DNA from 3 places in the Desulfovibrio sp. UIB00 genome. Region 1 is predicted to be linked to each of the others. Evidence: riboswitches for the same ligand, from Rfam matches in the RefSeq annotation. Region 1 holds a riboswitch; each other region holds the start of a gene.

Region 1 (9,632 bases):
TTTATTGAAAGCCTCGCCGTGGTGGTCTTTACCGGCCAGCCCCGCCCTGTGTTGCAGCCCGAATGGCTGGTTTCTGAATGGCAGATTGGCGGGTTACGCATTCTGCCGCTCACCGCCTTTGTGCCGATCATGACCATTGTGCTTGTGGCCGTGCTTTTGTATGTGGTGTACCGCACCAAGCCCGGCCTCGCCATGCGCGCCATTTCAAAAGATATTGAAACCACGCGCCTTTTGGGCGTGCGGGTGGACAACATCATCGCCCTCACGTTTGGCATTGGCTCTGCGCTGGCGGCGGCCTCGGGCATAATGTGGGCCTTGCGCTATCCGCAGGTGCACCCCTACATGGGCATCATGCCTGGCCTCAAGGCCTTTATTGCTGCGGTATTCGGCGGCATCGGCTCCATTCAGGGCGCTGTTATCGGTGGCGTTGCCCTTGGCTTTGTTGAAATCATGACCGTGGCCTTCATGCCTGAGCTTTCGGGGTACCGCGACGCCTTCGCCTTTGTGCTGCTGGTGCTCGTGCTGCTGTTCAAGCCCACAGGGCTGCTGGGTGAGCGAATGGAGGAGAAAATCTAATGCGCCTGAACAGAAGCACCATTCTGAGCATCATGGTCATGCTGCTGTTTGGCCTTGTGCTCTCCCAGGCAGAAAGCTTTCTCGGCGACTACCAGATTTATATCGCCAAACTCATTTTCATCAACGCCATTCTGGCGCTTTCGCTCAACCTCATTTACGGATTTACCGGGCTCTTTTCGCTGGGGCATGCAGGGTTTATCGCCATCGGGGCGTATGTTTCGGCCCTGTGCATCCTGAGCCCCGAGCAAAAAGAAATGATGTGGATTCTTGAACCCATCATCTGGCCTTTCTCCGACCTGTTCACGCCTTTCTGGGTTTCTGCGCTGGCCGGCGGGCTGGTGGCCACCATCTTTGCCTTTATCATCGCCGTGCCAGTGCTGCGGCTTGGCGATGACTACCTCGGCATTGCCACCCTTGGCTTTGCAGAAATCATCCGCGTCCTGATTGTCAACGCTACCTCCATTACCAACGGCTCGCTGGGCATCAAGGGCATTCCAGGTCATGCCAGTCTGCTTTCGTGCTATATCTGGATGCTCTTTACGCTCATAGTGCTTTCGCGGCTCATATTCAGCAATTACGGAAACGTGATGCGCTGTATACGCGATAACGAAATTGCCGCCAGGGTCATGGGCATCAACGTGTTCCGTTACAAGGTGCTTTCGTTCTGCGTGGGCGCGTTTTTTGCCGGTGTGGGCGGGGCGCTGCTTGGCTCCCATCTTTCCACCATCGACCCAAAGATGTTCAACTTTCTGCTGACCTTCAACGTGCTCATGTTCGTTGTGGCTGGCGGTCTTGGCTCGTTGACGGGCAGCCTGCTCGGCGCCACGGTCATCACCATCCTGCTTGAATGGCTGCGCGCCATTGAAGAACCCATGGATCTGGGCTTTATCGAAATCCCCGGCATCCCCGGCATGCGTATGGTGGTGTTTTCGCTGGTGCTGCTGGCCATTATTCTTTATCGGCGCGAGGGCATCATGGGTACCCGTGAGCTGACCTGGAAATCAATGGGCGCGTTCTTCAGGAGGGGCAAGGCATGAGCGGTTTTAATCTGCCCAAGGCCCCCAATTACGAGGGCGCACTGCTGCTGGCAAAGGACGTAACCATGCGTTTTGGCGGCGTGACCGCCGTGAGCGATCTTTCCATCGCTCTGCCCAAGGGCGCCATCGCGGGCATTATCGGCCCCAACGGCGCGGGCAAAACCACCGCGTTCAACGTCCTGAGCGGTTTTTATACGCCTCAGGAAGGTGATGTGGTTTTTGACGGCAAGAGCGTGAAGGGCCTTGGCCCCTCGGAAATCTGCCGCATGGGCATGGCCCGCACTTTCCAGAACATTCGTCTGTCGCAGCAGATGACCGTGCTTGAAAACATCATGGTCGGCTGTCATGTGCGCCGCCGCTGCCCCTGGTGGATGGCTCCTCTGGGCATCCCCGCTTTTTACAAGGAAGAAGCGGCCATTGTGGAAAAAAGCAAGCAGCTTGCCGACCGGGTGAACCTGAGCGGCAACCTCAACGATCAGGCGGGCAGCCTGCCGTACGGTGCGCAGCGCAGGCTTGAGATAGCCCGCGCTCTGGCCACCGAACCCAAACTGTTGCTGCTTGATGAGCCCGCAGCGGGCATGAATCCGCAGGAAAGCCTGGATCTCATGCATTTTATCGGCCATATCCGTGACGAATTCGACCTCACCATTCTGCTGATCGAGCATGACATGAAGGTCGTCATGGGCGTGTGCCAGTACATCTGGGTTATGGAATACGGTGCCTTGATCGCCGAGGGCGAGCCGGAATCCATCCGCAACAACCCCGTGGTCATCCGCGCCTATCTGGGTGAGGACGCCACGCTGGAGAAAGTCATTTAGCCGTGGCAAGGGCGGCGGAGCCTTGCTCCTGCTGCCCGTTGCGGCTTGCAAAGGCGCTGTTTGCCGCTTCTGTGCAGGAGCAAACGGCCATACGCAGCAGATAGACATGCCCGGAAAGCTCTTCCGGCGCAGACCGACATATGGACAGGGTGCATCATGCTTGAAATTCGTAATCTCCATGTGCGCTACGGCGGCATTCAGGCCGTTCAGGGCGTAAGCCTGAATATCCCGCGCGGCAGTATTGTGACGCTTATCGGGGCCAACGGCGCGGGCAAGAGCAGTATCATCCGCTCCATTGCCGGCCTGAACAAAACCATCAGCGGCGACATCCTGCTGACCCGGCACGAGGGCGACGCTCCGGCTTCGCTCATGGGCCTCAAGCCCGAAGACATGGTGCGCAAGGGCATTTCTCTTTCGCCGGAAGGGCGGCGTATCCTGCCCCATCTGACGGTGGAGGAAAACCTGCACCTTGGCGCGTATTCGCGCAGCGACAAGGCAGAAATAGCCCATGATATCGAGTGGGTTTACAGCTTGTTTCCCCGGCTCAAGGAACGTCTCTGGCAGAAAGGCGGTACGCTCTCCGGCGGCGAGCAGCAGATGCTGGCCGTGGGCCGCGCGCTCATGAGCCGTCCTGATCTGCTCATGCTGGACGAACCTTCACTGGGGCTTGCTCCGCTGCTGGTGCGCGAGATTTTCGACATCGTCAAGCGCATCAACGAGGAGGGTAAAACCGTCCTGCTGGTGGAGCAGAACGCCTTTGCGGCGCTTTCTGTGGCGCACTATGCCTATATTCTTGAAGTTGGCAGGGTGGTACTTGAAGGCCCGGGGCGCGAACTGCTCGAAAACCCCAAGGTCAAGGACGCCTACCTCGGCGGCTAGACCTGCTCCTGATTTCAGACCGCGTTGATCTGGTCAGCGCTCAAACCGGCAGTCGTACGATTGCCGGTTTTTTGTTGCTGAAAGCTTCGGAAATTCAGCAGGGCGCAACCTTATACCGTCGGGCCGCCGGGGGGGGTAAAAGACTACGCCTTGCCACCCCGTGCTGGGGGTATTAGTATTCAGGTTGGTTAAAAACAGTCCGGGGAGCAGGGCGGTTACTGCCTTTGCCTCTGCCTTCTTGCGACTGCAAATCCATAAGGAGCAAACATGCAACGCATACTTCTGTTATTGCCCCTCCTGCTGGCCTTGCTGGCTGGCGCGGCCTCTGCCGCACCGGGCGAACAGCGAACCCTGACCAAACTGCCCAACGGGCTTTCCGTGTATATCATCAAGGACAGCCGCTTCCCTCTGGTGGCAACGCGTCTTTACGTGCGCACCGGTTCGGCCAATGAGGACGCCAAGCAGGCGGGCATCAGCCATCTGCTGGAGCACATGGTCTTCAAAGGTACAGAGCACCGGCCCAAGGGCCAGGTGGCGCGTGATGTGGAAGCCCTTGGCGGCTACCTCAACGCGGCCACCAGCTTTGACAAGACATGGTACATGACGGACATGCCCGCTGCCCACTGGCGCATGGGCATGGACGTGGTGAAAGAAATGGCCTTTCAGGCCGCTCTGGACCCCAAGGAACTAGAGTCGGAAAAAGAAGTGGTGATTTCCGAGCTTGAGCGCGATCAGGATTCGCCCATGAGCAGGCTGTTTGAAAGCCTGCAGGTGTCCACACTCCAAAACACCCCCTACGGTCGGCCCATCATCGGCTTTAAGGAAACCGTGCGCGCCATCACCGCCGACGACCTGCGCGCCTATGTGCAGCGCTGGTATCAGCCGCAGAACATGATGCTGCTGGTGGCGGGCGATATTGACCCGCAGACGGTGCTGCAACACGCGCAGGAACTTTTTGGCGGCATGGCCAACACCAACGATTTCGTTACGCCGCCGCAAGTTGATTTGCTCGCTGCTCCCGGCGGTCAGCGCGTTGAAGTGGTGCGCGGCCCCTGGAACAAGGTCTATCTGGGTATGGCCTTTCCTGCGCCAGCCCTGCGCGATCTGCGCTCTGTGGATCTGGACGTGCTGAGCTACCTGCTTGGCGGCGACGGAACTTCGTTGCTGAGCCGCAAATATGAGTATGAAAAGCAGCTTGTGGACAGCATCAGCGTTGGCAATATGAGCCTTGAGCGCGCGGGCATGCTGTACATTACAGCCAATATGGCTCCGGAAAAGCTGGAGGCCTTTTGGCAGGGGCTGACCACAGACCTTGCCAATCTCAAGGCCGCAGACTTCAAACCCGAGGCCCTCAAGCGCGCCCGCTACAACCTTGAAGACAGCATGGATCGCTCGGCGGAAACGCTCAACGGTCTGGCCTCCTGGCTGGGCAGCGTCCAGTTTGAGCTGGGCGGCGATGTGGCGGAACAGAACCTGCGCTTCACCCAGCGCAATGTTTCGCAGCCGCAGGTACAGCAGGCCATTAACCTTTGGCTTGACCCCAGCAGGGCGCGGGTGCGTGTGCTCGCGCCTGAAAATGCCAAGCTGTCCGATCTGGAAGCCGTGCTGCAAAAGAACTGGCCCGGCAGTGCCGCTGCCAAGACCGCGCAAAAGGCTTCGTCCACGGCGGGGCAGCAGGAAGTGGTCGACCTGGGGCAGGGGCGCACCGTCATTCTTATCCCTGATGCCACAGTGCCCTATGTGGCGGTTGATCTCATGCTGCCCGGCGGCAACGCCCTGCTGAAGCCCGACCAGCAAGGGCTGGCAGAACTGACGGCCAGTACCCTTGGCGATGGCAGCGGCAAACTGGACGCCCAGGCCATGGAACGCTATTTCGCCGACCGCGCGGCTTCTCTCTCCGCCAAGGCAGGCCTGCAAACCTTTACCGTGTCCCTGACCGGCCCGGCCCGATTCAATGCCGATTATTTCTCCATGCTGGGCGAGGTGCTGGGCAAGCCCCGCTTTGAAGCCAAGGAAATCAAGCGTGAAGCGGAAAACATGAAGGCCGCCATCCGCCAGCGGGCCGACAGGCCTACCTCCTTTCTGTTCTCACGCGTGAATCCCTTCATCTTCCCCGGCGGTCAGCCCTACGGCTACGATAGTCTGGGGACGGAAGCGAACCTTTCCAAGTTCACTCCCAAGGATGTACGCTCGTTCTGGGACAAGCAACTCGTACAGCCCTGGGTGCTGGCCGTTGCTGGAGATTTTGACCGAGAGGCAGTGCTGGCCTTTGCCCGCACATTGCCCACGCCAGACAACAAGGATTTCTCCTTGCCCGCCCCCTCATGGGGTGATGCCCGCAACCTTGATCTGCATCTGCCGGGGCGCAATCAGGCCCACGTGCTCCAGATGTTCAAGGCTGTGCCTTACACCAGCCCGGACGCCCCGGCGCTCATGCTTTTGCAGTCTGTGCTTTCCGGCCAGAGCGGCCTGCTGTTCAGCCAGATGCGCGACGAGCAGGGCCTTGGATACACGGTCACGGCCTTTTATCGCGCCATGCCTCAGGCTGGCATGATGGCTTTTTACATTGGCACTACGCCCGACAAGGTGGCGCAGGCGCGTGAAGGCTTTGCCAAGATTATTGCCGATATCAAGGCAAAACCCCTGCCTGCGGAATTGCTTGAGGCCGGGGCTAACCGTCTGCTTGGTGAATACTACCGCGACAAGCAAAGCCTTGATTCCCGCGCGGGCGTGGCAGCCACAGACGCCGTGCTGGGCCTGCCCCGGGATTTCAGCAAGTCGCTCATCGACAAGGCGGCCAAGCTGACCCCTGCGGATATTCAGGCTGTGGCGCAGAAGTATCTGGACGACAAAAACCTCTACAACATGATCCTGCTGCCGTAGGCGGTGTTTCGGTTTTATTAATGGGCCGCATCGGATACACGATTACGCTTCCCTGCATAATGGCGGTGGGAGCGGAGTTGGGCCGATGCGGCCCCTTGTGTTTATTGGCTGTTACGGAATGCTCAATCCCTGTTTGCGTGTACAAAAAAAGTTTTTATAAACGATATGTTCGGCAAGGGGCGGGCAAATAAAAATGTCAAGTCCGAGGTAAGTCCTCTTACGTGGGCGAGGCCGTCTTGAAAACCCGGCGTGGGTAGAGTAAGTTCTTGCCTGCGTTACGGGAACTGCTTTCCGAGGAAAGCTCGCCAGGTATCGGCTGCGGTCGCAGTGCCGGGGCCTGGGCGGCAGCGTCATGTGGGCATGATGCCTGAATTCATGGCGAAATGTTTCAGCAGCGCCAATCAAAGCCACACGTGTTGCGGGTCAGGTTGCCTGATCCGGCTCTAGCTAGGGCGAACATTTTTGTTCACGCCCTCATTGTTTTGCGGCCTAAATGTAGTGAAAAATTGGGCAGGCAAGAAAATTCAATAGTGAATTCGCAGTGTTACTACGGCACTAGGAGAGCTTTTTTGCGTGCATTTATTGACAGGGTGCAATTCTTTTGAGATTTTCTAGACATTGAAAGCGCCATGGAGCTTAATAGGGAATTCCCGTGAAAATCGGGAGCGGACCCGCCGCCGTGAGCCTGTTTAACACCGCTTTTCCACGGGTGCCACTGGATAAAACCGGGAAGGCCGAAAAGCGGCAGGCAAGCCGGAAGACCTGCTTTCAACCGTTCTAAGAAAGTGGAGCATTTGCAACGGGCTTTTGCAGATGAACCGTCAGAAAAGGCCATTGATGGTCTCTCCGCCCGTTTTATTCGGGCGGCCTTTTTGTTCATAGCCCACACGTTTGGAGCGAAGTTCATGCTCGCCAGCATTATTAAGCGCGACGGCACGGAAGTGCCTTTTGATTCGGTCAAGATTCTCAATGCCATCACCAAGGCCAATCAGGCCGTTGGCGGTGAAGACATGTCCCCCACTGACCTGCTGTTTGTCACCGAAAAGGTGTGCAAAAAGCTGGAGTCGCGCAGCCTCAAGCATGTGGAAGAAATTCAGGATGTTGTTGAAGAAACCCTGATTCAGTACGACTACGCCAAGAGCGCCAAGGCCTACATCCTGTACCGGGCCGAGCATACGAAAATCCGTAATGCGGAATCGTATCTCATGGATATCTATAAAAAACTTACGTATTCCCCGGCCCTTCAGGAAGACATCAAGCGCGAGAATGCCAATATCGATGGCGATACGGCCATGGGCACCATGCTCAAGTATGGTTCCGAAGGCTCAAAATTCTTCATCGACAACTACATTCTGCCCAAGGATGCCTCTGCCGCGCACCTTAACGGCGATATTCACATTCACGACAAAGATTTTTACATGCTCACGGAAACGTGCTGCCAGATTGACCTTATCCCCTTGTTTAAAAATGGTTTTTCCACGGGGCACGGGCATTTGCGCGAGCCCAATTCCATTGAGAGCTATTCGGCCCTTGCCTGCATTGCCATTCAGGCCAACCAGAATGAAATGCACGGCGGCCAGAGTGTGCCGCATTTTGACTTTGCCATGGCCGAAGGCGTTATCAAAACCTACCGCAAGGAATATGAGCGCGCCTTTGCCGCCTTTTTGCGCATTGCCCAGAATCTGGAAGAGCAGGCAGCCATTGACGCAGCCAGAGAAACCATCGCCCTGTTGCCAGAAGGCCCGCGCCTTGGCACCTGCGATGCCTTTGGAGAGGCCCTTGTGGCGGCTGTCCCCGAGGCCCGGCGCGAGCTTTTGACGCGCGCGCATGCCTACGCTGCCGGCGAAGCCCTCAAATACACCGAGCGCCGCACTTATCAGGCCATGGAAGCCCTGATCCATAACCTGAACACCATGAATTCGCGTGCAGGCGCACAGGTGCCTTTCAGCTCCATCAACTATGGCACGGATATTTCTGCCGAGGGGCGCATGGTTGTCAAAAACCTGCTGCGCGCCACCAAGGCCGGGCTTGGCAACGGGGAAACCTCCATTTTCCCCGTGCAGATATTCAAGGTGAAGTCCGGGGTCAACTATAATCCCGAAGATCCCAACTACGACCTTTTCAAGCAGGCCATGGATGTTTCCGCCATGCGTCTTTTCCCCAATTTCAGCTTTCTTGATGCGCCGTACAACCTTCAGTACTACCGCCCGGGCGACTATAATACGGAAGTTGCCTACATGGGCTGCCGCACACGCGTACTTGGCAACGTGTACGACAAGGACAGGCAGGTCACGTGCGGTCGCGGCAATCTGAGCTTTACGTCCATCAACCTTCCCCGGCTGGGGCTGGATGCGCGCGGTGACATCAGCCGTTTTTACGCTCTGCTGGACGACAAGATTGATCTGGTGTTCCGCCAGCTGCTGCATCGGCTCAAGATCCAGAGCGCCAAGAAGGTGCGCAACTATCCCTTCCTCATGGGCGAGGGCATCTGGCTTGATTCCGACAAACTGGGTTGGGACGACAGCATTGAAGAAGTGCTCAAGCACGGCACACTGACCGTGGGCTTTATCGGCCTTGCCGAAACGCTCAAGGCTCTTGTGGGTCAGCACCACGGCGAAAGCGAGGATGCCCAGAAGCTTGGCATTGAGATTGTTACGCATCTGCGCAAACGGTGCGATGACGAAGCTGAAAAGACAGGACTCAACTTTTCACTCATCGCCACCCCGGCGGAAAGCCTGAGCGGGCGCTTTGTCAACCTCGACAAGGAAAAGTTCGGCAGCATCCCCGGCATCACTGACAGGGATTACTACACCAATTCGTTCCACGTGCCGGTGTACTGCCCCATCAAGGCCTTTAAAAAAATACAGATCGAGGCTCCATACCACGCGCTGACCAATGCGGGGCACATCACCTATGTGGAACTGGATGGCGATACCTGCAAGAACCTTGAGGCCTTTGAGAGCATCATCCGTTTTATGCACGATAATGGCGTTGGCTACGGCTCCATCAACCATCCCCTGGATCGCGACCCTGTCTGCGGCTATGTGGGTGTGATCAACGGCACCTGCCCCCGCTGCGGCCGCAAGGAAGGCGAAGGCGTGAGCGCCGAGCTGCTCAATGAATTGCGTAGAAAATTCCCGCACACCCCCAAGTGGGACTAGCGGTCAAATACATTTTTTCCATCAATTTTGCTTTAAGAACAAGGAGAGCGAAAATGCTAATGAAATCGCGTCTGTTCGAGGAAACCAAGCCCGCGCAGAAACTTGTGGGTCAGGATGTGGGCTTTGAACGTACCCGCCGCATCACCGGTTACCTTGTGGGAACGCTTGACCGTTTCAACAACGCCAAGCGCTCGGAAGAGCGCGATCGTGTCAAGCATGCCTGAATCCGGTAATGCCGGGGTCATGCGGCTGTCAGGCATTGTGGAGGAATCCATAGT
Region 2 (9,632 bases), on a different contig from region 1:
TGCAGTGCGGCAACCTGCCCAGCGAGAACATCACCCCCGAGCATTGGGCCATGCTGGGCGAGCAGTGCGCCAAGGCGCTGGGCGACCCAGAAATCTGCGGCGTGGTGCTGACCCACGGTACAGACACGCTGGAAGAATCGGCCTTCTATCTGCACCTCACCCTTGCCAGCCCCAAGCCCGTTGTGCTGACCGGCTCCATGCGCCCCGCCACCTCGCTGAGCGCAGACGGCCCCATCAACATACGCGATGCCGTGGCTGTGGCGGCCTGCCCGCAGGCGCAGGCGCGCGGCGCGCTGCTGGTCATGAACAGCCGGGTGCTCTCGGCCCGCACGGCGGTGAAGGTCGCCACGCTTGATGTGGAGGCCTTCCGTGCGCTGGAATCAGGCTGTCTGGGCCGGGTTATCAACGGCGAACCTCAGTTTTACTACGGCGGGGAGGAAAATCCCGCTCTGGCAGGAACCTTTGCCGAGCTTGCGGGCCGCAAAAATCTGCCACGTGTGGATGTGGTCTACGGTTGCGCGGGCATGCCTGTTGATCTTGTGCGCTATTCCGTGGAACGCAGCGCGGGCATAGTGCTGGCTGGCATGGGCAACGGTTCCATGCCCGATGCCGTGCGCCACGAGCTGCGGCAGGCCATTGCAGGGGGCATCCCTGTTATCCGGTGCAGCCGCACCGGTTCCGGCCCGGTCACGCCCCTTGATGAATACGAGGGCTTTGTGCCCGGCGGCATGCTTTCGCCCGCCAAGGCCCGCGTGCTGCTCATGCTGGCGCTGGAGCAGCAAAAGGAGGCAGAACCGGCGCAGCGCATGCTTTCGGTGCGCGAAGTGTTCGCCCTTGGGGCCAAACTGTAGGCAACAGGGCCCTTTGGGCTTGCCTGCGGCGCAAAAAAACCGCAGTGTGTGGTTTATTTTCTTTTTCAAGCCCATGACCCCAATGGAATCAGGAGAGCTTCATGTCGTATCGCTTTATTCCCCAGCTCACCGATGAGGATATCCGCCAGAAACAGCTTGAAGGTCTGCGTTACACCGTGCGTCAGGCCTGGAATTCGCTCCAGTACAGGGCAAAGCTGGAAGCCTGCGGCCTGAAGCCGGACGACATCACAAGTCTTGACGACCTGCGCCGCCTGCCCACCTGCGATGTGGAAGACCTGCGCGAGGGCTATCCCCTGCCGCTTCTCTGCGTGCCGCCGCGTGATGTGGCGCGCATACATGCCTCCAGCGGCACCACGGGCAAACGCAAAATTCTGGCCTACACCCAGCGCGATATTGATACGTTCAGCCTCCAGATTGCCCGCTGCTTTGAGCTGGCGGGCTTTACCCCCGAAGACCGCATGCAGCTTGCCGTGGGCTATGGCCTGTGGACGGCTGGCGCTGGCTTTCAGGCGGGCAGCGAAAGGCTTGGCATGCTCACCGTGCCTGTGGGGCCGGGCAACCTTGAAATGCACCTGCAGCTTTTGCAGGACCTGGGCGCCACCGGCTTTACAGCCACGGCATCCATGGCCCTGCTGCTGGCGGAAGAAGTGGAACGGGCCGACCTGCGCGGCAAGATCAAGCTCAAGCGCATGGTCTGCGGTTCAGAAACCCGCAGCGAAAAAATGCGCCTCGCCATTGAAAGCAAGCTCGGCCTTGAGGGCTGTTACGATATCGGCGGCATGACCGAAATGTACGGCCCCGGCACCGCCATCGACTGCGATGCCCACGAAGGCCTGCACTACTGGGCCGACCTCTTCATCATCGAAGTGCTTGACCCCGCCACCATGCAGCCCGTTGCCGAGGGCGAAGTGGGCGAAATGGTCGTTACCAGCCTGTGCAAGGAGGCCGTGCCCTTGCTGCGCTACCGCACCCACGACCTTTCGCGCCTGCTGCCGGGCCAATGCTCCTGCGGCCTTGCCATGCCGCGACATGACCGCATCCTCGGACGCTCGGACGACATGATCATTTACCGTGGCGTGAACATCTACCCCGGTCAGCTCATGGAAGTCATCGGTCAGTTTGCGGAGCTTGGCGGTGAATATCAGGTGGAACTCACCCGCGATGATCGCTCCCTTGATCATCTGGCCCTCACCGTGGAACGCGGGCAGGGGCAGACCGCAGGCAACGATGCCGCCCTGGCCCATGAGCTTGAAACCCGTCTGCACAAGGCCATCATGGCCCGTGTTTCCGTGAGCGTGGCGGACTACGCCAGCCTGCCGCGTACCTTCAGCAAATCCAAGCGCGTGGTGGACAAGCGCTAGGCCGTGCCGAAAAATATTGATTGTACTGGCGCGGGGTTTTTGCCCTGCGCCTTTATTATGAGCTTTGTCGCCGTATGCCTGCTGGCCTTTTGCCTGTTGCCACTCGCTGCCTCCGCGCGCGAAATCGCCGATGTGGATAGCCCCGCATGGTGCGCCCGACACGTCAACACAGCAAAAAATCAGACAACAGGGCCGAATCAGGCACAAGCCGAATGTCTGCGGCTTGAAGCTGCCTGCCGCGCTGCCCTGCCCGACCTTGCCCCAGCCGCCAGTTGCCCCGACAGACAGCTAGACCGCTGCGTGGCGCAACAGCGTGATGGCGGGTCCTGGTGCGCCATCCTGTGCTGCTTTGCCCCTGATGACGCATCCTGCCGTGCGGCTGCGGCCAGCATGCCCGCCTTTCTCACCACGCCCGAACGCTAGGCCAAAACATCAGGCAAAAGTCGCCGCCCAGAGTGGGTGGGGCAGAGCGCCAGCCCTTCGCCCGACGGCGGACGCTTGCATTGCCGCATGTGCGCTCCACCCCGGCAAATTATCACAACTCCCTTTGCCGCATAGACCTTTGCCCCTTTTTGGCATAGGATTTTATGCGAGCGCGCCCATGTTTTACGCGCCAGAACCGCCGACACTGGAGCGCGTATGCCCCTTGCCGCCTTACCCGCATCCATTTTCTCGCTTGCAGGCTACCTCATGCTTGCAGGGGGATCGTTTGCGCTGGTGAGGCCCGGTCTGGGCCTGCTCATTGTGCCAGTGCCGCTTCTGGCAATTCCCCTGCATTTTCTTGCGCGGCGCATCGGCGATTTTGCTGGCGTGGCGCATTCCCGCTGGCAAATGCGCACCTTTGGTCTTTTTCTGCTGCTGTTTCTTGGTGTTGTGGCCATTTTTTTCATTCTTGGCGCAATTTGCACTGACGGCCCGGCTCTGGACAGGCTGGAACTCATCGGCAATGCCTATAATTCCGGCAATGTTGACCTGTATGCCTCGCTGGTGGGGCTGTGGGAAATCAAGGAGTTGCAGGTTTTTACCCTGAGCGCATCGGTGTGGGCGGGGCTGGCGTTGTTGTGGCCTCTCAAAAGGGCATTTCAGGGCATGCTGGCGCTGGCTGCGGGCATTGCGCCCAAGGCCTTGCCCCTTTGGGGCTGCTGGCTGGCCCTTGCGGCCGCCATTGCGGCGCAGGGCGGCATGCTGGCCTGGCTGGTGGCACGGCAGGCTTAAGTCGCAACATTCTCAAGCGCACTGAGCCTTACAACTAGTCTGAAAAACCTCCGCGAAACACCGCATCGCCCGCATTCCCCAATTTCCCGCACCCAAAAACAGAAGCCGCACAAACCAGACGCGCTGTCCCGGCTTATGCGGCTCCCGCAACAAATATGCGGCGCAGGCAAGCCCTGCTACTGCTTCTTGGGTTCCTTGGTCAGGTCATCGGCAGCTTCGCGGGCATGGCGCACCAGTATGGCGCGCGCACCGGCAATCTGGCCCAAACCCTTGAGGTTGGTCTCCACCTTGAAGCCGGCTGCTTTGAGTTTCGAGGCCCAGGAATCGTCTTCATCCCCGGCCATGTCGTTGTGCGCATGATCGCCAGCCACCAGCATGAGCGGTTCGATAACCACCTTCTTGACCTTGGCTGCCTTGAGTTCCACCAGCAGATCGTCCACGCTGCGCGCACCCTCTACTGTCGCCATAAACACGCGTTTGTCCGCATCGTGGAACACGGCGCGCGTACCTTCAAAGGTCAGATCCGCGCGGCCATGGCTCTGGCCGTGGCCCATGAGCACCAGGGCTGCATCCTTGCCGCGCAGGGATTTGACGTCTTCCCTGATGGCCTGAATGAGTTCCTGCGCGTCTTTTTTCGATTCCAGCATGGGGCGGCCAAGAAACACGGAGTCAAAGCGGCCCGGATTTTTTTGCAGATCGATAAGCACGGCCCGTTCAAGCGCGCTGAACTCCTCGCCCGCCATGACGTGCAGCGACTGTACGCGCACGACCTTGACGCCGTCCTTGGCAAGCTGGGCGAGGCCATCGCTGATGCCGCCCACGGGATGCCCCTCGGCGGCTATTTTTTTGCGGATAATCTGCGAGGTATAGGCCCACACCACCGGCTGACCGGGAAAAGCGGCCTTGAACTCCGCATCCACGGCCTTCATGGAAACCAGGGCTTCGGGAACACTGGTGCCAAAGGCCACCAGCAGCACGCCCGCTTTGGGGCTCTCTGCGCCGGATTCAGCGGCAGGAGCAAGCGCAGGCGCGCCCATAACGGCGCACAGCAAAAGAATGGGCAAAAGGGTACGGGTGAAATAATGCAAAATGGAATGCGGCGTAGCACGCAGCATGGCAACCTCCTCAATGGCGCGTTGACGGGTTGAAGTTGGATAAAATGCCGGAGGATATTCGGACTTGAGGGCGTGGGCCTTGCGCCCCTTGCCTAGACTTCGCCTTCGCCGCTCGCGCGACTGGCTGTAGCGCCCCGCCATGTGGCGGAACGATGAAGCTTCGTTCCCTCTTACCGCAGCGCGACTGTTTCCGATTTTAACGGAATTCCCCGCCGACCCTTTCAAAACAATTCATGCGACAATAAAAGTCAAGTGGGCATACCCTGCAAGCCCCGCCAGACAGGCCCTTGCAGGGTATGCCCCGCGCGGGCTGCCGCGCCTGGGCCATCCGGAGCGGCGCGGAATCCCGATTTTTCGGCGGCTAAAGCCGATTTGGCGCGTATTTTTTCTTGTTCTTTTACTGAAATCCTGATAATAAGGCACCTCCCTGTTATGGGGAAATTATGTTTGGAGGCTGGACATATGGCAGGTTTGGAAACCGGGCACGACAACGAAATCAATTTCGAAAGCGCCCTTGAAAACTACCTCAATCCCGATTTCGGCGATCTTGAGGAAGGCTCTATCACGAAGGGCGAAATCGTCCGCGTGGATGATGACAATGTGCTTGTTGACGTGAACTTTAAGTCCGAAGGGCAGATTCCTGCGGCAGAATTCCGCGACCCCGCCGGCAACATTTCCGTCAAAGTGGGCGATCGTGTTGACGTTTACGTTGTTCGCAAGAACGAAAACGACGGCACCATCACTCTTTCTTTCGAGAAAGCCAAGCGCATGCAGGTGTTCGACCAGCTCGAAGACGTGCAGGAAAACAACCGGGTCATCAAGGGCCACATTGTCCGCCGCATCAAGGGTGGCTACACCGTGGACATCGGCGGTGTGGAAGCGTTTTTGCCCGGTTCACATGTGGATCTGCGCCCCGTGCCGGATATGGATGCCCTGGTCAACCAGGAATTCGAATTCCGCGTGCTCAAGATCAACCGCCGCCGCAGCAACGTTATCGTTTCTCGCCGCGTGCTGCTTGAAGAGGAGCGCGATTCCAAACGCCAGGATCTGCTGCGCACCCTTGAAGAAAACCAGATCGTTACCGGCAAGGCCAAGAACATCACCGAATACGGCGTGTTTGTTGACCTCGGCGGCCTCGACGGCCTGCTGCACATCACCGACATGAGCTGGAAGCGCATTCGCCATCCCAAGGAAATGATCACCATCGGTCAGGAACTGACCCTGAAGGTGCTTTCCTTCGATCGCGACAACAACAAGGTTTCCCTCGGCCTCAAGCAGCTCGTGCCCGATCCGTGGCAGGACATCTCCGCCCGCTTCCCTGAAGGGGCCAAGTGCAGCGGCAAGGTCACCAACCTGGTGGACTACGGTGCATTTGTGGAACTGGAACCCGGCGTTGAAGGCCTGGTGCACATTTCCGAAATGTCCTGGACCCGCAAGCTGCGTCATCCTTCCCAGATGGTTCACACCGGCGACGAAGTCGAAGTGGTCATCCTGGGCGTGGACGGCGACAAGAAGCGCATCAGCCTCGGCATGAAGCAGGTTCGCCCCAATCCTTGGGAACTGGTTGCTGAAAAGTACCCCGAAGGCACCGTCCTTGAAGGCGTCATCAAGAACATCACCGAATTCGGTATGTTCATTGGCATTGAAGACGGCATCGATGGTCTTATCCACGTTTCCGACATTTCCTGGACCAAGAAAGTGCGTCATCCCAACGAACTGTACAAGGTGGGCGACACCGTGCAGGCCAAGGTGCTGACCGTGGATCAGGAAAACGAAAAGTTCACCCTCGGCGTGAAGCAGCTGGTGGACGATCCGTGGGGCCATGTGCCCAACACCTACCCCGTGGGCTGCACCATCAAGGGTATCGTGACCAACATCACCGACTTCGGCCTCTTTGTTGAAGTGGAAGAAGGTATTGAAGGCCTGGTGCACGTGTCTGAGCTTTCCAGCAAGAAAGTGAAGACCCCCGCCGAGATCTACAAGGAAGGCCAGGAAATCCAGGCCAAGGTCATCCATGTCAGCGCTGAAGAGCGCCGTCTGGGCCTGTCCATCAAGCAGATCAAGGACGAAGAAGAACGCCGCAAGCCCAAGGAATTCCATTCCGGCCCGCAAGAAGCCGGTCAGAGCCTGGGCGACCTGCTCAAGCAGAAGTTTGAAGAAAGCGAAAACAGCTAGTCTGTTTCTGCTTCAAAATACAAAAGGGCGTTCCCGCAAGGGAGCGCCCTTTCTTGTTGCCCGCCAGCAATAAAACAGCGGGGGGTGTTTGAGTTGGTAATGTGCCGGCGATGCACCCGTGGCATCGAGGCAGGGCTGACTTCTTGCCCACGGACAGAACGATCCCATACAGGGTGGACTACGCCGCCTTCAGCAAAGGTTCCCTCTCGCATAGTCTGCCGCCATTATCACCGAGCCTGCCTGCAGCCTTTTGATCAGGCCAGCTTGAGCAGTGCTGCCCCACCGACAACCAGCAGCACAGAAAATCCACGCAAGGGTGTAAAACGCTCGTGCAGCAGCCACATGGCCAACAGCATGCCAAAAATCACCGAGGTTTCGCGCAGGGCCGCCACCACGGCAATGGGCGCAAGGGTCATGGCCCACAGGGCAATGCCATACGAGCCCATGCTTGCCAAACCGCCCAACGTACCCACACCAAGCCGTTTACGGGCATAGCCCACGTAACTCCAGCCATACCGCCACAGGATGTAAACGTGCACGGGCAGCGCGTTGATCAGAAAAATCCAAATAGTGTAGGTGGCGGCGTTGCCGCTTTCCCGCGCACCAAGGCCGTCTGCCAGCGTGTACCCCATAATGATGCATGATGTACGCAACGAGATAAAAACTTCGCTCCAGCCATAGCCTCGACGCATATTATCCGTGGCAAGGCACATAATCCCCGCGCACAACGTAAGCACGCCGCACCATGCGCCCACCGACATGTTCACGCCAAAGGCCAGCAGTGCCAGCGAGGTGAGCAAGGGCGCGCATCCACGCATTACCGTGTAGGCAAAAGACATGTCTACCCGCTCATAGGCCGCTGAAATACATATGTAATAGCCGAGATGACACATGCACGACATGGCAAGATAGGGCCACGCGGCCTGTGGCAGCGGCGGCAAAAAAGGCAGCAGGCACAGTGCGCCAAGACAGGCACCAAAAGCGTTCAAGCCTGTTTCAAAAAGCTTGTTGTCACCGCTTTTGACAATGATGTTCCACAGCGCGTGCAGAAAGGCGGCAAAGAGGATGGCGAGCAAGATTGATGGGGACATGGGCATTGCTACCTCTTTGCCGTGAAAATGCCAAGACAACAACACAGCCCCTCCAGGCAAAGAGGGCAATACACCAATTGGAACCGCATACATTGCGTTCATGCCGCCCACAATTGCCAGCGAGGCTCTCGCTCACGCAGAGCTTGTTGCCTGTTATCTTGGGCAAAACTGCGGCAGGCAATCGTTCCCGCTGCACTGGCCCGCTGTTTCGCCGACGGTATTGGACGGGAAATGTTCTGCAAATATAACACGCAAGGGCCGTTATCCCTTTTGACTGCAAGAGCAAAAATCAATACGATTAAAATTTACAGCCGCCGCGCAGGTTCCGCACTCTTGCACGGCGCAATTTTTTTATCCAGCCCCAAACCAATCCCCCATGCGGAAGCAAACATGCAGAAAGTTCTCATCGTTGAAGACAGTCGGACAACAGCGCGCTTTATGGCGCACAATCTCAAGGAACAATTGGGGCTTTCCTACGAATGCGCCGAGAATCGCCAACAAGCCTTAAAACTGCTGGAGGACAATCCTTCGCAGTACTTTCTTGCCCTTTGCGACCTCAATCTGCCCGATGCCCCCAACGGCGAAATTGTCCCTGCCATCCTTGCCCGGAACATCCCTGTGGTAGTGGTCAGCGCCCACTTTGACGAAGATATCTATAAACGCCTCATGCTGCAGGGCGTTACAGATTATATCGTCAAGCGTACCCCCGATGACATGATGTACCTCATGCGCGTGGTGAGCCGTCTGCGCGCCAACAGCGGCGTTGAAGCCCTGATTGTGGACGATTCCAACCTCTGGTGCATGCAGGTATCCGAGTTGCTGCGGCGTCAGCGCATCACCGCTTACACGGCAAGCAACGGCCTGGAAGCCCTGCAGATCCTCAAGGAGCATCCCGCCATACGCATTGTGCTGGCCGACCACTACATGCCCGGCATGGACGGCATCAAGCTCACCGCCGCCATCCGCAAAACCCACACCATGGACGAGCTGTCCATTATTGTCATTTCTGTGGGCACGGACGCTGGAGCGCAATTTCTGCGTTCAGGCGCCAACGATTACGTGTTCAAGACATCCTCCTTTGAGGAGCTTTTGTGCCGTATTTCCATGAATCTTGACATTCAGGATCTTATCCGCAAAAACCGCGCCCTTGCAGAGCGCGATGCCCTCACCAACCTGCTGGTGCGCCGTCAGTTTTTCTCTGAAGCGCAAGAGGCTGTGGCCGAGGCAAGGAAAGATCGCCGCCCCCTGGCCGCCGCCATGATCGACGTTGACTATTTCAAGCAGGTCAATGACCGTTACGGACACCTGGCGGGCGATATTGCCCTGCGGCAGCTGGGCGGCATGCTGCGCGACGAGTTTCCAGAACCATACATTTGCGGACGCTACGGCGGCGAAGAATTTTGCGTGGTCGCGCCACGCATGGATAAAAACGACTTCGCCCGAAGGCTTGAAAATTTTCGCACTTCCGTTAGTTCAAAACCAGTGCAGATCGGCGCGCTCAGCATAGCCATTTCTGTTTCCATCGGCATGGCCGAGCAAAAGGCCAGCGACCTCGAATCGCTCATCAACGCGGCCGATGCCCAACTCTACACAGCCAAACGGGAAGGGCGCGACCGTTTTATCTGGCAAGCATAAGCCTGCACGGGCGCGACACCATACTGAAACTCTCTTTGTTCAAAGGAATACCCATGCACTGCCAGAACCTTCTGTTCGATCCGGCCCGCATTCCTTCGCCCTGCTTTGTTCTGGACGAAGCACAGCTTCTGGCCAATGCCGCAACTCTGGGCACAGTTCAGGAGCGCA
Region 3 (9,632 bases), on a different contig from region 1:
GGCGGGCTTCAGCCCGGTGTTGGCCCACAACTGGTCGGCAGCAGCCCAGAGGCGGGATTCAATTTGATTGAAATCGATAGTCATTTGATGGTCTGCAAATTTGTAAAAGTGGTTAGATGCGTCAATAGGTTACCAAGGAGCCTAGCAGTGAGGAGGGGGCCGGGGCAAGCCAATCAGTTGATAAAATTGACCCCAATTACCCCTTCATACTCCTCCATAACCTGAAATAGCGGGATAGGAGCGGGATAAAACACATAGAAACAGAAAAAGCCCTCGCGGCTATTAGCTGCAAGGGCTTACTTTCTTTTGGCTCCCCGAGACGGACTTGAACCGCCAACCTAGTGATTAACAGTCACCCGCTCTGCCAATTGAGCTATCGGGGATCGTTCAGGCAAGGAAGTGTTTACGGAAAATCAGGGGCAAGGTCAAGCGAAAATTGCAAAAAAATTTCGATCAACCCTTGATGCACCGCAAAAGCTTTTTCTGGTAGCGCTCCGCCTCGCTGTAAACGCAGCCGCAGTAGGGCTGGCGGTAGAGTTCCATGGCCTTTGAGCGGTCTATGCCTTCCTGCCAGTCTGCGCGAAAATCGCGGTAGGCAAAGCCCGGTGCGCCCTGCTGGGCCGCCAGTTGTTCGCCTGCGGCCTTGATGACCTCATGGGGCTGATAGCGCGAGTAGAGCAGGCTGCTGCTCACCCAGGCAAAGCCCTGCTGCCGCGCAAAGGCAAAGGCGGCCTGCATGCGGCTTTCGCAGCAATAGGCGCAGCGGGCGGGCGGGGTATCACGCCCTGCCACAGCGCGCAGCCAGTTGGTGATGTCCCATGTTTCATCGGCGTAAATAATCGGCACGCCCAGATGTTCAGCGCATTGCCCGGCGGCCTCGCGGCGGCGCAGATATTCTGCCAGCGGCTGGATATTGGGATTCATGAACCATGCGGTTACGGCAAAGCCTTCGTCCAGCAGCCGCGTAAGGGGCATGACGGCGCACGGCCCGCAGCAAACATGCAGCAGCAGGCTGTTGGCAGGCAGGGGATTAACGGGCGCAACAGTAACGGAGCCTGCCAGAACGGAGTCGGCGGGAGCAGTGTCGGCGGCGGAGTGCTGTGCAGAAAAAGCAGCCGGGGTTTCCACCCCGGCTGCCGTGCCATATTCTAAGGACGAACCATTATTTCCAGACATTTGCCATAATCCTGCTCAATCTCACGCAGGGTGTCGCGCTTGTGGTTCAGCAGATACAGGGCCAGTTCCGGGCTTGCCGGATATACGCATTTTTCCTTGGGCTCGGCGCTGACCATACGGCGCAGTTCGCGCAGGGCCTGCAATGCCTGCCACTCAATATTGCGGCGCATGCCTGTACCGCCGCAGGCGGGGCAAGGTTCAAGCGAGATGGCCAAAGCCGAGGAGCCAGTGCGCTGACGCACCAGTTCCAGCAGGCCAAAGGAACTCATGCGGGCTACATCGTGCCGGGCACGGTCGTTCTTCATGGCTGTGCGCAGGGTTTTTTCCACTTCAAGCACGTGCTTTTTATCGCGCATTTCAATGAAGTCGATAACCACCTGACCGCCGATGTCGCGCAGCTTGAGATGACGGGCAATGGCTTCGGCGGCTTCCATATTGGTTTTGTGCGCCATGGCCTCAAAGTTGCCTTTGCCGGAAATCTTGCCCGAGTTGATGTCGATGGCCATGAGGGCTTCTGTCTGGTCAAACACCAGACGCCCGCCAGAAGGCAGCAGCACCTCGCGCGAATAAATTTGCTCCAGCTGGCGGCGCAGATTAAAGCGCTCCCACATGGGCGTGCGCATGTCGGTGTGCATCCGCACAATATCCTTGCGGCGGGGGAACAGCAGGTTCACCGTATCGCGCACGCTCTGCGCCACTTCATCATTATCAACCCAGATTTCGCACACGTCCTCGGTCAGATAGTCGCGCACGGCGCGCTCTGAAAGGCCCGGCTCCTGATAGATAAGGGTCGGGGCGGAAACCTCGGTGGCTTTTTTGCGGATATCGCGCCAGACACGCTTGAGATACTGCAAATCGTTCTTGAGCGTGGTTTTGGTGGTTCCGGCGCTGACCGTGCGCACAATAACGCCAAGCCCCTGACCGGGGTCAATGCCGTTCATCATTTCGCGCAGGCGCGAACGCTCCTCGTCATCGTCCACCTTGCGGGAAACGCCGATCTGATCCTGCCCCGGCGTAAGCACAAGGAAGCGCCCGGCAAGGGAAAGCCAGGTGGTCAAAAACGCGCCCTTGCTGCCGGTGGGTTCTTTGACCACCTGCACCAATACTTCCTGACCGGCTTTCAGCACCTTCTGGATGGGCGGAAATTTCTTGCCCTTGGAGGGTTCGTGGTGGGCCAGCCAGTATTCGGGATGCACCTCGTCAATCTGGAGGAATCCGTTCTTGCCCGCGCCGTAGCTGACAAAGGCGGCCTGAAGGTTGGTGTCGATATTGTGGATGACACCCTTGTAAATATTGCCCTTGATTTTGCGCTGGTGCAGCATGTCCAGATAGTATTCCAGCAACTGACCGTCTTCAGCCAGGGCTACCTCTACCTGTTCGCCGGGCAGTACGCTGATGAACATGCGCCGCTTGCCCTTGGGGGCTTCGGCAGGAGCCTTGCCAGCATTGGCGGCAATGGCGGGCTTGTTGCTCTCAGCGGGTTTGCTGTTTTCGGCAGGCTTGCCGTTTTCAGGCTTGTTCTGCTGCTGTTGCTGCTGAGGCTTGGCCTGTTTTGTGGGCTTGTTCTGCCTGGGGGCGCTCTGTCTGGAGGCGTTCTGGGGGCGCGTATCCTGCGCACGGCTGGCCTGTTCCGGTGCGTCATCGACCAGATCAAGAGCCTCGTCATCATCGTCGAGGGGGGCTGTGCTGGCCTGATCCTCGGCGGTTTGCGCGCCTTCCTGCCCGTTCAGTTCTTTTTTACGGTTGCGGCCACGCCCGCCACGACGTCCACGCCGATTCTTGCGGCGCGGGCCATCCCCGGCAACAGTCTCGCCGGTGGCAGAGGCCGTGCCGCTTTCAGCGGCCTGTTCCGCACCCTGTTCCGCCTGAGCGGCGGGTGCGCCAGCTGTTTTGTCTGTGGGCTGACTTGTGGTCTGGCTCGCGTTCTGGTCGGCAATCTGTCGGGGGCTTTGACCGCGTTCCGCTACGGGGGCGTTCTGGCGCGGCGCTGCCTCTGCGGGCTTGTCTGAAATTTGTTCCGGCGTCTGTTTTGCGCTCTGGTCTGCTGTTTTTGCAGGGGGTTGAGTCGCAGGGGCAGGGCTTGTGAGGGCCGCAGCAGCCGCAGGCTTGTCTGTTGCGGGGCTTGCGGTCTTGGGGGCTACGTCTGCAGGTGTTGCGTCAATTTTCGGAGCAGTTGCCTGAGCTGTGTTTTTTACACTGCTTTTTGCCGCTACTTTTGCGGGCCGGCCTTTGGGAGCCTTTGCGGCGGGCTTTTGGGGCGCGGCTTCCTGCTTGGAACCATCAGACGTTTCGACCGTTTTGGCCGTGAGTGTGGCTTCCGGTGTGTTGGCTTCTGCTGCCTTGGCCTTGCGGGGCGTAGCGGCGCGGCTTGAAGTGCTCGCCCTGCCCGAAGTTTTGCTCGCAGTTTTGCCAGCAGTTTTGCCAGCAGCCTTGGGGGTCTCAGCAGCCGTGGCAGCGGCTGACTTGGGCGCTACGGCATCTGCCGTGCTGCCAGAAATTTCTTTGGAGGCGTCAGCCGTTTTTTTAGCTTTGGCGGTAGTCGTCTTTGCTGTTTTGCCCGCGCTGCGGCCTGCGGCCTTGGCGGTTGCGGCGGCCTTGGGCGCCGTGGTCTTGGATGAAGCTGATTCGGCCTGGGGGGCCTTGGAGTCGGAAGCGCCCTTAGAATCAGAAGAATCTTTGGCGACCGTGGATTCGGAGGATTTGGACGCAGCCTTGCCGGAAGCTGTTTTGCCAGCGGCTGGCTTGGCGGCTGGTTTGGCCTTGCTGCGTGTTGTGGTTGAACGTTTGGGTTTGGAAACTTCCTGCGACGATGCATCCGTGGCTGGCTGTGAAGCGGCCACGGGGGTGTCTTGGTCTATGGTCATGAAAATCCTTTTGCTGCGGGGCGCTGGGCCTCCGCGAAAATTTCAGCCAGCATGCCATGCACTTACGGGAATGTGCCGTATTTGCTCCGCCGCAGCGCCAACAAGGCGCGCGAAGGCGGCAGCATGCTAATCCGCTTTTTGGAGAGTACGTTTTTTTTGAAAATATGCAAGCGGGCAAGGGGCGGGCGGGAAAATGAGCGCAGCGTGAACGGCATCTTGCCGATCTAACATCCTGCGGAGGCAGAAGAAAAGCTGCGGGGGAGTGCGCGGGGCAGGGGCCGCATCCGCCGGATCACATCATTGCAATGCGTTCCGGCAGATGCGGCAGGCAAAAATCAGTCTTCAAGCATCTTGAGTTCGGCGGAGAGCTGGCCCGAATTGGAGCGCAGCAGCACGTAGCCGCCCTGCGCCAGCATGCCGGGGTTGACCACTAGGGTGCGGCCCACGCGGTCCATGGCGCGCGATTCGTGGATATGCCCGCACAGGCAGATGTCCGGCTGGGCTTCTTCCAGAAATTCGCGCACGGCTGTGGAGCCCACATGGATACCGCCGGGGATCATGTCGCAAGCGGTATCCTTGGGCGGATTGTGCGAAACAAGCACGCTGTGCGGATAATGGCGGGCTTTTTGCCAGCAGGTTTCAAGCCACGCGGAAAATGCGGATTCCGGAAATTCGCTCGGCGTGCCAAAGGGCGTAAATGTGGAGGCTCCAACGCCAAAAATGGCGATTTCGGGCGTAAGCTCACGGGTGACGGCGTGGAGGTTCCAGCCTTTTTCGCTCAGCCACTGGTCAACTTCAGGCCTGTCCATGTTGCCGATCTGGGCCATCACGGGGATGTCGTGGACGCACAGGGCGTTCATGACCTGCTCTGCCTGCTTGACGCCGCCGGTGATGGTCAGGTCGCCGGTAACGATAATGCCGTCAGCCTGCGAGAGTTCCGGTATCTGGGCAAAACGTTCAGGCTCGTCGTGGATGTCGCCCACGGCGATCCAGAGAAAATCCTGAGAGTCGGCGCTTGGCATGGTGTTGTTTCCTTTGTTACAGTGGCGCAGGTGTTGAGAATGCCACACATTGCACCACAAGGAAAGTGCCGCTTGCCCTCCAATGCCACGTCCCCCGTGCCTGCGCCGCCCACTCAACCAGCGCATCAGCCAGATGCTCCGCCAAAGAATCCGGCGGGCAATCTTTCTGCCGTGCTGCCCGATGCTATGGCTCAGGCCAGAAACGATGTGCGTAAAGTTATGCGCCGTCTGCGGGCGGAGCAGTCGCCCCAGTTGGCCGAAATCCGCAGCGAGGCGGCGCAAAACAGGCTGATGGAATCCGCCCTGTGGAAGAATGCCCGCTCCGTGGCTCTCTATGTGGGTGTGCGGGGCGAGCTTGGCACGCAAGCCCTGCTGCGCGCGGCATGGCAGGCCCATATGCTCGTGTGGCTGCCGCGTGTGCGGCGCAGCGAACCTGGATTTATGGATTTTGTGGCGTGCAGCGGCCCGGATCAGTTGCGGCCCGGCCCCCTGGGGCTGCTTGAACCGCACGATTCCCTGCCCGGTTTCGGGCCGGAAGCTGCGGGCGGCAGTGGCGCAGGGGCACACCCCCTTGCCCCCGACCTTGCGCTCCTGCCCGGCGTGGCCTTTGATCTCGCTGGCGGGCGGCTGGGCTATGGGGGCGGCTATTACGACCGCTTTCTGGAAAAAGGATTCACCTGCCCCCGCGTGGGTCTGTGTTTTGAATTTCAGCTTGTGGAATCCCTGCCCCTGGCCCCCTGGGACCAGCGGGTCAACTATATATGTACTGAAGAGCGTATGCTGTGGCTGTAAGCTATATCCCCTTTGTTTTCCCCGGTGTTCCGCAGGTGCGTTGCGCCTTTCAGACCCGCGCCGGAGGCGTGAGCCTTGGCGAATTTGGCGGCGGCAACATTGCTTTTACCGTGCAGGATAACCCCGAACACGTCATTGCCAACCGTCGCAGCATGCTGGAAGGCCTGCGCCCGCAAGGCATGACCGCCTGGGCCGAACTGATGCAGGTGCACGGCGACGGTTTTGTTTTTGAGCCGGAGGCCGTGGCCTGCGAAACGCCCGTCACGGCGGAAGGCGACGGCATGGCCACAGCGCGTCCCGGCCTTGGCCTGCTCATTAAGACGGCAGACTGCCAGCCCATCCTCATTGCCCACAAAAGCGGCGCGTACATCGCCGCCATGCATGCGGGCTGGCGCGGCAACCGCTGCGATTTCCCCATCACGGGCGTGGCCCGCTTCTGCGAGCGTTACGGTCTTGAACCGTGCGATCTGCTGGCCGTGCGGGGGCCCAGCCTCGGGCCGGGCAAGGCGGAATTTGTCAATTTTGACAAGGAGTGGGGCGCTCCCTACCTGCCCTGGTTTGACGCCAGCAGCAAAACCATGGATTTGTGGGGCCTCACGCGGCACCAGCTGGAGCGGGCGGGGCTTTTGCCGCGCAACATCTACGGGCTGGACATCTGCACCGCCAGCAACAACGATCAGTTTTTCTCCTATCGCTGCGCCAGACGCTCGGGCCGTCAGGCCAGCCTTGTGTGGATAGCAGCCTGAGCCATTGACAGGCCGCAAGGCCGCGCCTAGAGTGTTGGCGGCATTGGTAGCCGGGCAGACCGGCTTGAAAAGGGAATCCCGTGAAAAACGGGAGCGGACCCGCCGCCGTAAGGTTCTTAACCTTGCTCCATCTTGCGCCACTGGAAACGGGAAGGCCGGAGCAGGGGAACCAAGCCGGAAGACCTGCCATGCCCCAAGGTGCGCAGTCATGGAATGACGGCACCACGGTGTGGCATTGGCCGCCCCACGGCAACGGGTTTTTGCCGGCAGGACAGAGGAAATACGGGCCTCTTCCACCACGAGTGGAAGAGGCCTTTTTTATGCCCGCGCAACGCAGGCCGCCACTGGGCAAGGGTCTGACCCCTGAGGTCAGCCAACGCTTTGGCCCGCGTTTGCCCCCGCAGGCTACGGCCAGAGGGCTGGCATGACCAGAACGACCGAGTCTTCTCCTTCCTCCTATCCGCAATCCCGCAGGCTGTGGCCGGTTTTTACCGGTCTTGTGGTCGTGTGGCTTGTTTCGCTGCCGCTGGCCTGCTTGCCTGGGCCTGTGCCCTTGAGCGCGCAGAGCGTGTTTCGCGCTTTGGCGGCATTGGCAGGCTTTGCGCCCGCACCCGATGATCCGGCCCTGACCGGAGTTGTGGTGAGCATCCGGCTTGCCCGGGTGTGTCTGGCCGCCCTGTGCGGCGGCGCTCTGGCTATGGCCGGGGCGGCATTGCAGGGCGTGTTGCGCAATCCGCTGGCGGATCCTTTTACTTTGGGCATTTCCGCCGGAGCAGCCTGTGGGGCCAGTATGGCTATCGCCCTTGGCGGGCCGCTGGTGGTCATGCTGGGGAATATTCCGTGGCTGGGCAATGTGCCGGGGCTGGCTGGCTTCAGTCATGCCGGGCTGGTGGCCCCTGCGGCTCTGATCGGCGCGCTGGCGGCCCTTGGCTGCGCACTGTGGCTGGGGCGCGGCGACGGCGCGTTCAGCCGGGAGAGCGTTATTCTTGCGGGCATTGCCGTGGCCGCTTTTTTGGGGGCGCTGGTGGCCCTTGTGAAGGCCCTTAACGAGGAATCCGTAACCAGTATTGTGTTCTGGATCATGGGGTCCTTTCAGGGCCGGGGCTGGAGCAGTCTGCCCCTCTTGCTGGCAACTCTTGTGCCTGGATTGCTGGCAACGGCCTTTGGCTGGCGCGCCCTGGACGTGCTTGCCCTTGGCGATGAACAGGCCGCTCAGACTGGCCTTGATGTGGGCCGCGCCCGCCTGTGGCTGCTGGCCGGGGCAAGCTGCATGACCGCTGGCTGCGTGGCCGTGGCCGGGGTGATCGGATTTGTGGGGCTGGTTGTGCCCCATGTGTTGCGCCTGCTGCTGGGCTGGGGGCACGGCCCCTTGCTGACTGCGGCCTTTTTGGGCGGCGGGGTGCTCTTGGTCTGGGCGGATGTGCTGGCCCGCTGCGTGCTTTCCGGCGGTCAGGAACTGCCCGTGGGCGTGGTCACTGCCTTGCTTGGCGGGCCGTTTTTTGCCCTGCTGGTGCGGAGGCGCTGATGCTGCGGCCTGACCAAGATATTCGCCATGAGGGGCGCACGGCGCCGCCTGTGCTGCGTATTGCCGGGCTGCGCGCCGGATACGGCGGGCAGAGCGTGCTGCACAAGGCGGGCTTTACCCTGCACGCCGGGGAGTGCGCCGCCCTGCTTGGCCCCAATGGCAGCGGCAAAACAACGCTGCTGCGCGCCCTTTCTGGGGTGCTGACGCCGCAGGCTGGCGCCATTGAAATTCAGGGGCGTCCGCTGGCGGCGTTGAAGCCGCGCGAGCGCGCCCGCATGGTGGCGGTGGTGCCGCAGCGAGGGCAGTTGCCGCAGGGCCTTACCGCACGGCAGATGGTGCTGCTCGGGCGTTTTGCCCACCTTTCGTGGCTTGGGGCCTATGGGCGGGAAGATTATGCCGCAGCAGACCGGGCGCTTGAAGAAACCGGAGCCGCGCCGCTGGCGCAGCGCAGGCTCACAGAACTTTCGGGCGGCGAGCTGCAAAGGGTTTTGCTGGCCCGTGCCCTTGCGCAGGAAAGTCCGCTCCTGCTGCTGGACGAGCTGGCCGCAGGGCTGGACTGGGCGCGAATGGTTGATCTGTTCGACCTGCTTGAACGCCGCCGCGCCGCTGGAGCCTGTGTGCTCATGGCAGTGCACGACTGCAATCTGGCGGCCCTGTATGCCACGCGCCTCATGGGGCTGCGGGACGGAAACCTGGTTTTTGACGGGCCGGTAGCAAAGGTTTTTACAGAGGAGAATCTTGGTGCGCTCTACAACATACCCATCTGCGTATTGCCCCACCCCCAGTGGGGACTGCCTCAGGCCTTGCTTGCCAGTGCAAAAGGTCCATGGAGCGGGAAAAAATCTGCTGTCCCGGCAGTCTCTTCTGCTGAGTCTGACCTATTGTCTGGCCCTATGCATGGCGCTCAGTCCGATTCTGCTTCCGGCAGAGGCGCAGGCGGCTAATTCTGAAAACAGTGAACGCAGTGATTCCGCCCCCATTGTCATCACGGACGACACGGGCGCAACCGTAACCTTTGCCCAACCCGTCAAAAGGGTGATCGCCCTGTACGGAGCGTTTAACGAGATTTTTCTGGCCCTTGGCGCTGGCGACCTGCTGGTGGCGCGCACCGCTGCCGACGGCAACCTGCCGGAGCTTGCGGCCCTGCCAGCTATTGGTACGCACATGCGTCCCAATGCCGAGCTTGTGCTGGCGCAGCAGCCGGATGTGGTCTTGCAGCTTGAAGGCCGCAGCGAAGCACAGACCCAGACCGAAAATCTGCGTTCCTTGGGGCTGAACGTACTGACATTTGAAGTAAATTCTTTTGAGCGGCTGTTTGAGGTTACGGAAATCCTGGGGCGGCTTGCCGGGCGCGAGGATAGGGTCCAAACCATCGTAAACGGCTGGAAGAGGCGTGTGCAGGCATTGCGCAGCCGCAATGCTGGCAAGCCCGTGGCGCGCGTCTTTTACGAGGTGCGTTATCCCAATCTGCTGGCTGCCGGACGCGGCGGCATCAGCAGCGAGATAC

What was found. A riboswitch is a leader RNA that binds a small molecule or an ion and turns the genes downstream of it on or off. The one in region 1 is predicted to bind cobalamin.
Positions count from the first base shown of each region.
Region 2: it holds a riboswitch for cobalamin, as region 1 does, so the genes downstream of both, JMF94_RS01035 (sirohydrochlorin cobaltochelatase) here and JMF94_RS12900 (anaerobic ribonucleoside triphosphate reductase) in region 1, are expected to answer to the same signal.
Region 3: it holds a riboswitch for cobalamin, as region 1 does, so the genes downstream of both, JMF94_RS13545 (iron ABC transporter permease) here and JMF94_RS12900 (anaerobic ribonucleoside triphosphate reductase) in region 1, are expected to answer to the same signal.

Region 1 covers NZ_JAETXJ010000009.1:16,476-26,107, forward strand. The annotation lists gene JMF94_RS12875 (branched-chain amino acid ABC transporter permease) at 1-576, shown strand, start outside; gene JMF94_RS12880 (branched-chain amino acid ABC transporter permease) at 576-1,613, shown strand; gene JMF94_RS12885 (ABC transporter ATP-binding protein) at 1,610-2,431, shown strand; gene JMF94_RS12890 (ABC transporter ATP-binding protein) at 2,588-3,310, shown strand; gene JMF94_RS12895 (pitrilysin family protein) at 3,578-6,193, shown strand; cobalamin riboswitch at 6,799-6,978, shown strand; gene JMF94_RS12900 (anaerobic ribonucleoside triphosphate reductase) at 7,099-9,354, shown strand; gene nrdD (anaerobic ribonucleoside-triphosphate reductase) at 9,414-9,578, shown strand; gene nrdG (anaerobic ribonucleoside-triphosphate reductase activating protein) at 9,571-9,632, shown strand, end outside.
Region 2 covers NZ_JAETXJ010000001.1:235,411-245,042, reverse strand. The annotation lists gene JMF94_RS01055 (asparaginase) at 1-851, shown strand, start outside; gene JMF94_RS01050 (phenylacetate--CoA ligase) at 953-2,233, shown strand; gene JMF94_RS01045 (hypothetical protein) at 2,291-2,656, shown strand; gene JMF94_RS01040 (hypothetical protein) at 2,873-3,448, shown strand; gene JMF94_RS01035 (sirohydrochlorin cobaltochelatase) at 3,625-4,563, opposite strand; cobalamin riboswitch at 4,595-4,815, opposite strand; gene JMF94_RS01030 (30S ribosomal protein S1) at 5,026-6,738, shown strand; gene JMF94_RS01025 (DMT family transporter) at 6,993-7,829, opposite strand; gene JMF94_RS01020 (diguanylate cyclase) at 8,220-9,464, shown strand; gene nspC (carboxynorspermidine decarboxylase) at 9,518-9,632, shown strand, end outside.
Region 3 covers NZ_JAETXJ010000010.1:28,155-37,786, reverse strand. The annotation lists gene JMF94_RS13580 (class I SAM-dependent DNA methyltransferase) at 1-84, opposite strand, end outside; tRNA gene JMF94_RS13575 (tRNA-Asn) at 308-383, opposite strand; gene JMF94_RS13570 (epoxyqueuosine reductase QueH) at 454-1,176, opposite strand; gene JMF94_RS13565 (Rne/Rng family ribonuclease) at 1,149-4,040, opposite strand; gene JMF94_RS13560 (metallophosphoesterase) at 4,376-5,062, opposite strand; gene JMF94_RS13555 (5-formyltetrahydrofolate cyclo-ligase) at 5,102-5,854, shown strand; gene JMF94_RS13550 (polyphenol oxidase family protein) at 5,845-6,600, shown strand; cobalamin riboswitch at 6,628-6,806, shown strand; gene JMF94_RS13545 (iron ABC transporter permease) at 7,025-8,125, shown strand; gene JMF94_RS13540 (ABC transporter ATP-binding protein) at 8,125-9,069, shown strand; gene JMF94_RS13535 (ABC transporter substrate-binding protein) at 9,023-9,632, shown strand, end outside.